2 linked regions of the Crateriforma conspicua genome follow. The protein of the gene in region 2 interacts with the protein of the main gene of each other region in a pairwise test. Links are inferred from orthologs where the notes say so. Each region holds a gene or a part of one and is shown on either strand. Other genes may lie near its edges.

Region 1 (3,077 bases), 2.3 Mb from region 2 along the record:
ACAACGACGACGATCGTTCCGAACGTTCGAAGGATTCCCGGCGGTCCCGCGACGATGATTCGTCCGACGATGACGAATCGGCACCACGTCGCCGCAACGTGCCGACTTGGCTGGACACGGTCAACTTGTTGGTCGATTCCAACATTGAAAACCACAAACGTCCCTCGCGTGGCGGTGGGGGCCGTGGTGGCAACGGCGGCAAGTCGGGAAACCAACGCGGTCGACGACGAAGCTGATCGCTTCGATGCAGTGGTCGGACGCCGCGCGTGCCTTGCAACATCGGTCGCCGGCGGCCAAGATACGGTTTGACGGTTGGGTGACGCGTCGCAGGCAACACGCTTGCCCGCCATCACGACAACCGTCCCGTCAGCCCGCCGACACAGGCAATGGATCGGGGGCCGGCGGAACGTCGTCCGATGAAACCTCCGGATGACCGATGCCTTGAACGACTGATTGATGGTGGCGGCCTTTGCGATTGTGAATCGTGAACCTGGTCAGGCCTTAACTGGAGCAGCCATAAGCGGTGTAGCTTTGTGTGAAGGTCGCCTCCACCGGTCAGTCGTTCAACTTCTTCTCGTTGTTGTCCGGACCCCTCGACGCGCCACGCATGTCTGATTCATCCGAGCAGCATCAACCGTCCGCCGCTTCGCAAGACGGATACGTCGTCGTCGCGCGGCGTTATCGCCCCAAGTCTTTCGACGAACTGGTGGGCCAAGATCACGTCGGTCGGGCTTTGGTCAATGCGATCGAAACCGGCCGCGTCGGACACGCGTACTTGTTCACCGGTGCCCGTGGGGTCGGCAAAACCAGCACCGCGCGGATCTTTGCAAAAGCGCTGAACGATCCCGGCGGCCCCACCGGAAACCCCGACCAGGAAACCGATGTCGCCCAGGCCATTGATGCGGGCGAAGACGTCGATGTGATCGAAATTGACGGTGCCAGCAACCGTGGCATCGATGAGATTCGCAGTCTGCGTGCCAACGTCGGTGTCCGGCCCAGCCGGTCGCGATACAAGATCTACATCATCGACGAAGTCCACATGCTGACCCAAGCGGCCTTCAATGCGTTGTTGAAAACGCTGGAAGAACCGCCCGAGCATGTGAAGTTCATTTTTTGCACGACGGATCCGGAAAAGATTCCGATCACCGTACTCAGCCGGTGCCAGCGATTCGATTTCGCACCGGTCGAAGTCAGCAAAATTGTCGCGCGGTTGAAAGAGATCTGTGCCGCCGAAGGGACCGAGGCGGATGACACCGCTTTGGAATTGATCGCCCGACGTGCGGCCGGTTCCATGCGTGACAGTCAGTCATTGTTGGAACAGTTGCTGTCGTTCAGTGGCGACCAGTTGACCGCCGAAACCGTCCACCAAATGCTGGGCACCGCGGACGACGAACGCTTGCACGCGTTGGCCACCGCGATGGCCGCCCGTGACGCTGCATCGGCGCTTTCACAGTTGGATGCCGCCGTCGATGAGGGTGTCGATGCGGGACGGTTGGCCGAACAGCTTTTGGGTTACTTCCGTGATTTGATGGCCGTCACGGTGGGCTGCGAAGCATCCATGCTGCGTCACACGTCGGCGGGACTGTACGACGAACTGTCGGAATTGGGCAAACGATGGGGATTGCAAACGGTTCTGGCCGTCGTCGGACTGATCGACGACACACTGGTCCGAATCCGACACAGTGTTTACGCGCGGGTGTTGTTGGAATCAACGCTGATACAAATTTGCCACTTGCCGGATCTGCAATCGATCGCTGATTTGGCCGAAGCCGCCAAGACGCTTCCCGAAGGCGCACGTCTTTCGACAACACGATCAGTTGCACCGGAGACACCGGGTTCGCTCGGAGCCGAATCAAAAAAAAAAGCCCCCGCGGTAAGTCCTGATTCCGCCGCAGCAAACTCGGCCCCAACGCCATCGACCGCCGCCAACGTGCCGCGGATCGACGATGCCCATGCCGCATCGCCACCGGTCAGTGGCAACGATGGCGAATCGTCCAGCCGATCGGAAGCCCCGGCATCCGTTCCCGCCGCGGCTGCTTCCGCCGCCGCCACGGCTAGTCCACCAGTACCGGCCGGAAGTTTAAGCGGAAAAGAGTTGTGGGCGAGAGCGCTGCAGGACATGGACCCGATGACGTCAACGCTTGCGACGTCGGTCGAAGACGTCAGCATTGATGATTCGGGCCAGGTCGTGATGACGTTTCCCGCAAAGGCGGGTCTGGCGATGGGACGGTGCGATAAACCCGTGCACCGGCAAGAAATCGTCGAATCGCTGCGCCGACTGACCGGTCGCGATCATCAGGTCATCATCAAAGCTTCGACCAAGGCGGTCGCCGAAGACAAACCGGTGGCCAAAGCACCACAGAAGTCGCGGGTGCAGTGGATGCGCGAAGTGGAAGCCAATTCGTTGGTGCAATCCTGTAAAGAAGTCTTCAGCGCGGAGGTCACCAAGATCGACCTGCCGCGCAACGACGCGCCCCGTCGATAGCTGACAGTCTTTATAGTCCGCACCAAGCCAGCTTCCACCGAGTGAAGTTACCGCGTGTTTGCTTGCAGGCGTCTGTGGCGGGAACTGCGCTCGGGATTGGTTCTGCGATACTGTCGCACAGCACATGACGAAGATGGGATCATTTCGGCGCTGTCATCTTCCCAACAAAGGCAAAATGATTTCGGCGGCGTCCAAAACCTCGTCGCTGGTCAGCAAATCATCACCGTCGGCGTCGATGCGGCCGAACAACAAAGGTCGCGGAAACTCTTGTCGCGTGATCGTGCCGCTGTTGTCACCATCGACTTTTTGAAACGCGGCGATCAATCGGGCCGAATCGGTGTCGATTGAATCATCAGCCGGCGAATCACCGACAAGCTCATCAGTTTCAAAATACTCCACATACCCCAACATCATTTCGTCGTCCGTTTGCGGTCCCCAGCGGACCGTTGTGCCGGGATCAGGATTGGCCGGATTGTTTTCGCTGTTGTCATACCACGCCGTCAGGTCGATACGGCTTCCCGCCGTGACCGCCAACGGTTGGTTGAATCGATATTCCAACTGCCAGTTGAAGTCATAGCTGGGAACGTCCAAC
Region 2 (4,137 bases):
ATGAATCAGGAAAGCTGTCGGTGATCGAAGTCGAACCTATTCGCGGCGGGTGGCCGCGGAATTTCAACCTGGATCCCAGCGGCCGCTATTTGTTGGCCGCCGGACGCGACAGCAATACCGTCACGGTGTTCGCCATCGATTCGGAATCCGGCGAATTGACTTACACGCGGAACATGGCCGTTGTGCCGACACCGATCTGCGTTGAATTTGCGTCCAATTGAACTTGATCGTGGTTCAGCGTCCGGCCGGTTTGCTCATTAGCAGTTTGTAGTGGCCGCTGCCCATCAAATCGTCCAAGCGATTCCGTAATTCAGGGGTTACGTCGACGCGGAAACGATCGCTTTTCAGGTGAACCGTTTCTCCGTCACGTAGCCCGATGGTGATCAACAGTTCTTTGGAACCGGGATACCCGCGGATGATTTCGCGGACACTGTTCATCGTATTGGTGTCGTGTTCGATTTCGTCAAAGCGAATACGGATGCCGTGGGTGTACCGGTTGTCCAGTTCATCCAGCGGGACCAGGTCGTCGATGATCAAGTTGACTTCGTCGCCACCGCCCCGCCGATCGACTTTACCTTTGGCCAAGACCACCGCGTCGGGTTGAACGCGTTCGCCGCATTCGGCGAAACCGCGTGGCCAGACGATACAGCGGACGTTGCCGCCCATGTCTTCCAAATCAAAGTTGGCGTACTTCGACGGCTGACCGGGTTTGCTGTTCTTGGTGTGGGCCAACTTGATGCTGCTGATCATGCCGCCAAGGATGACTTCCGCACGATCCTTGACGTCGCCCAGTTTGTCGGTGGTGTGCGTTCGAAAGGTCGCCAGCTTGTTTTCGTATTCGGCCAGCGGATGGCTGTCCAAATAAAAACCCAGCACTTCTTTCTCATTCAACAGCTTTTCACGATCGGGCCATTCTTCAATATCGGGCAGGGGGATCGACGGTGCGTCGGCTTCCGGTTCATCGTCGAACGCACCGAATAGATTGGCTTGCCCGCTTTTCTTGTCTTTCTGAACCGCGGCACCGGCTTGCAGGGCCCGGTCGACGATCGACATTAGCTGACTGCGATGGGCACCGAAGCAGTCCATCGCACCGGCTTTGATCAATGATTCGATTGATGAACGGTTACAGTCATGCGGGTCGACTCGTTCACAGAAATCGAAAATGTCTTTGAACGGACCGTTTTTGGTGCGTTCACGTTCGATCGACGTCGCCGTGCTGCCACCACAGCCTTTGATTGCGGATAGAGCAAACTGGACCTTTCCGTTGTTGACCGAAAAGTCGGCGGCGCTGCGATTGACACACGGATGCTCGATCTCGATCTGCATCCGGTCGCAATCTTCCATGTGCTCGACCAGCGAATCCTTTCGCTTGAAGTTCCGACCGTCGATGTCACTGGACAGCAACGCTGCCATGAATTCCATCGGATGGTGAGCTTTCAGGTACGCCGTTTGGTAGGCCACCAGTGCATAGGCGGTACTGTGAGACTTGTTAAAGCCGTAGCCCGCAAATTTGACGATCAGATTCCAGATGTCTTCGGCGTCTTTGTTGGCCAGCCCGTTTTCGACGGAACCTTCGATGAAGGCCTTGTAGTTGGCCGCGATCAAAGCTTCCTTTTTCTTACTGATCGCCTTGATACACGTGTACGCTTTGGCCAACGGAATCTTGCCCAAGCGGTTCAAGATCCGCATGACCTGTTCTTGATAAACCATGATGGAGTTGGTTTCTTCAAGAACTTCCTTCAGCACGGGGTGCTTGTATTCGGGTTCTTGGCGGCCGTGCTTGATGTTGACGTAATCGTCGACCATCCCGCCTTCCAGCGGTCCGGGGCGGTAAAGCGCGGCGGTTGCGATGATGTCGCTGAAACAGTCGGGCTTCATCCGCTGCAGCAAGTCCCGGATACCTCCCGATTCCAGCTGAAAGACGCCCTTGGTTTCGCCGCGTTGCAGCAGGGCATAGGATTCCTTGTCATCCAAGGGGAATTTCAGCGGGTCGATCTCCGTGCCGGTGGTTTGCTGGACCAGCTGAACCGTCCGGGACAGGATGGTCAGGTTTCGCAGCCCCAGGAAATCCATCTTCAACAGGCCCGACGCTTCCACGTCGTTCATCGACCACTGGGTGATGACATCCTGTTTGCCGGGCACCCGCGTCAGCGGCACGTATTCGGTCAAGGGTTTGTCGGAAATCACCACCGCGGCGGCGTGTGTTCCGACGTTTCGGGCCAGACCTTCGATCTTCATCGCCAGGTCGATCAGTTCCCGGATTTCGGGATCATTGTCGTATGTGTTTTTCAGGTCGGCGCTTTTTTCGAGCGCCTTGGGCAGGGTGATCTTCAACTCATCCGGCACCATTTCGGTGACCTGATTGACCCGGCTTAGCGGGACACCCAGGGCGCGACCGGTGTCTTTGATCGCGGCGCGCGCGGCCAGGGTTCCGAACGTACCAATTTGGCAGACCATTTCGCTGCCGTACCGCTTTTTCACATAGTCGATGACTTCGCCGCGGCGTTCCTTTTCAAAGTCGATATCGATATCCGGCGGTTCGGTTCGACTTTCATCCAGGAATCGTTCGAACAGCAGGTCGTATCGCAGCGGACAGACGTGAGACAGGTACAGCGCATAGCAAACGATCGCGCCGACGCCGCTGCCCCGTGCTGTTGCGTTGATACCAATGCTGCGGGCGTGATTGACGAAATCCCAGACGATCAGGAAATAGGTCGGGTATCCCAGCTTTTCGATAACGCCCAGTTCTCGATCCAAGCGAGCATTGACTTCATCGGACAGTTCGCCATCGACCAACCGTTCGGGATCGTCCTCGTATCGTTCCTTCAGACCTTTGACGCACAATTCCCGCAGGTAGTCGATCGGCTTTTGTTCGTTCGGGCATTCGAAACGAGGGAAAAAGTGTTTGCCGAATTCCAGATCGATGTCCACGCTGTCGGCGATTTCTTGGCTGCGTGATACCGCGTCTTCCATGCCCGGAAAACAGTCGTACATCTGTTCGGGGCTGCGCAAGAAGAACTGGTCGTTCTCCATTTTCATCCGCGATTGATCGGTCCGGAATCGTCCCGTGTTGATGCACAGCATGATGTCTTGGGCTTCGGCGTCTTCCCGATCGACATAGTGCGTGTCGCTGGTGGTGACGACGGGCAGTCCCAAGCGGTCGGCGATTTCAACGGCGCCCTGCAGTTGTTGACGTTGGATGTCGACGCCGTTGTTCATCACTTCGATGAAGTACCGATCGCCGAAAACGTTGTGAAACCACCCGGCGATGTCTCTGGCCTCTTTTTCGTGCTCGGCGGTGTCGATCCCCTTCAAGATGGCACGGCTGAATTCACTGCTGACGCAACCAGACAGACAGATGATGCCTTCGTTGTAGGTTTGCAGGATTTCCTTATCGATCCGCGGTTTGAAATAGAATCCTTCCAGCGACGCGGCGCTGGCCATCTTGATCAAGTTTTTGAAGCCGGTTCGGTTTTTGGCCAACAGGGTCAGGTGGTAACTGGCCGCTTTGCTGCTGGACGCTCCGCCCTTGTCGAATCGGCTGCCCGGGGCAATGTAGGCTTCGTAACCGATGATCGGATTGATGCCCGCGTCTTTGGCTTTTCGATAAAACTCCAATGCCCCGTGCAGATTGCCGTGGTCGGTCAACGCCAGGGCGTTCATCCCGTGATCGACCGTCCGCTTGACCAATTTGCTGATATCGCTGGCGCCGTCCAGCAGGCTGTAGTGGCTGTGGCAATGAAGGTGCACAAACGGACGCGATGCGGCGGTGGTTTCGGACACGCGATCGGATTCCTTGTCGACGCGGGGATCACGGGATCTGCCCCAGGGTGGGGCTGGATTGGCCACGTCTGGATGACGGCATCATCGCAGATCGGCGCGGGCACAGACGGTGGATGCCATCGCATCGGTCGTCCGGACCGGTGCATCTTAGGAAATCCGTCCCGCGTGGTCGATTCAGATGATCGGATCGGCCGGACCACAAACGCAAGTGCCGGCCGATGTGTGCCGAAAAAAACAGGGCAAAAAGAATTGTCCAACCCACGAAAAACGGCGACCTGACGGACAGGTCGCCGCTGGTGGAATCGATTGCGACGGCCGCGAAGGAGCCGTCGGAGATGGACACACCGCGACCGC

Evidence for each region. Proteins that work in one complex are often made in the same cells at the same time.
Region 1: the proteins of dnaE (region 2) and dnaX interact in binary tests that used the Escherichia coli proteins (3 or more experiments, as listed by UniProt). The link is inferred for Crateriforma conspicua from one-to-one orthologs.

What each region holds. Positions count from the first base shown.
Region 1 is NZ_CP036319.1:4,255,374-4,258,450, forward strand. What follows is about bases 47-3,046. They hold dnaX (DNA polymerase III subunit gamma/tau), read left to right. Parts: upstream 47-607; coding sequence 608-2,485; downstream 2,486-3,046. Other genes in these bases: Mal65_RS15470 (hypothetical protein), read left to right, coding at 47-236; Mal65_RS15485 (redoxin family protein), read right to left, coding at 2,639-3,046. In the rest of the region: more of Mal65_RS15470, read left to right, coding at 1-46; more of Mal65_RS15485, read right to left, coding at 3,047-3,077. UniProt on the Escherichia coli protein: Part of the beta sliding clamp loading complex, which hydrolyzes ATP to load the beta clamp onto primed DNA to form the DNA replication pre-initiation complex.
Region 2 is NZ_CP036319.1:6,582,881-6,587,017, reverse strand. What follows is about bases 35-4,094. They hold dnaE (DNA polymerase III subunit alpha), read right to left. Parts: upstream 3,784-4,094; coding sequence 235-3,783; downstream 35-234. Other genes in these bases: Mal65_RS24070 (lactonase family protein), read left to right, coding at 35-221. Also shown: more of Mal65_RS24070, read left to right, coding at 1-34. UniProt on the Escherichia coli protein: DNA polymerase III is a complex, multichain enzyme responsible for most of the replicative synthesis in bacteria. This DNA polymerase also exhibits 3' to 5' exonuclease activity. The alpha chain is the DNA polymerase catalytic subunit.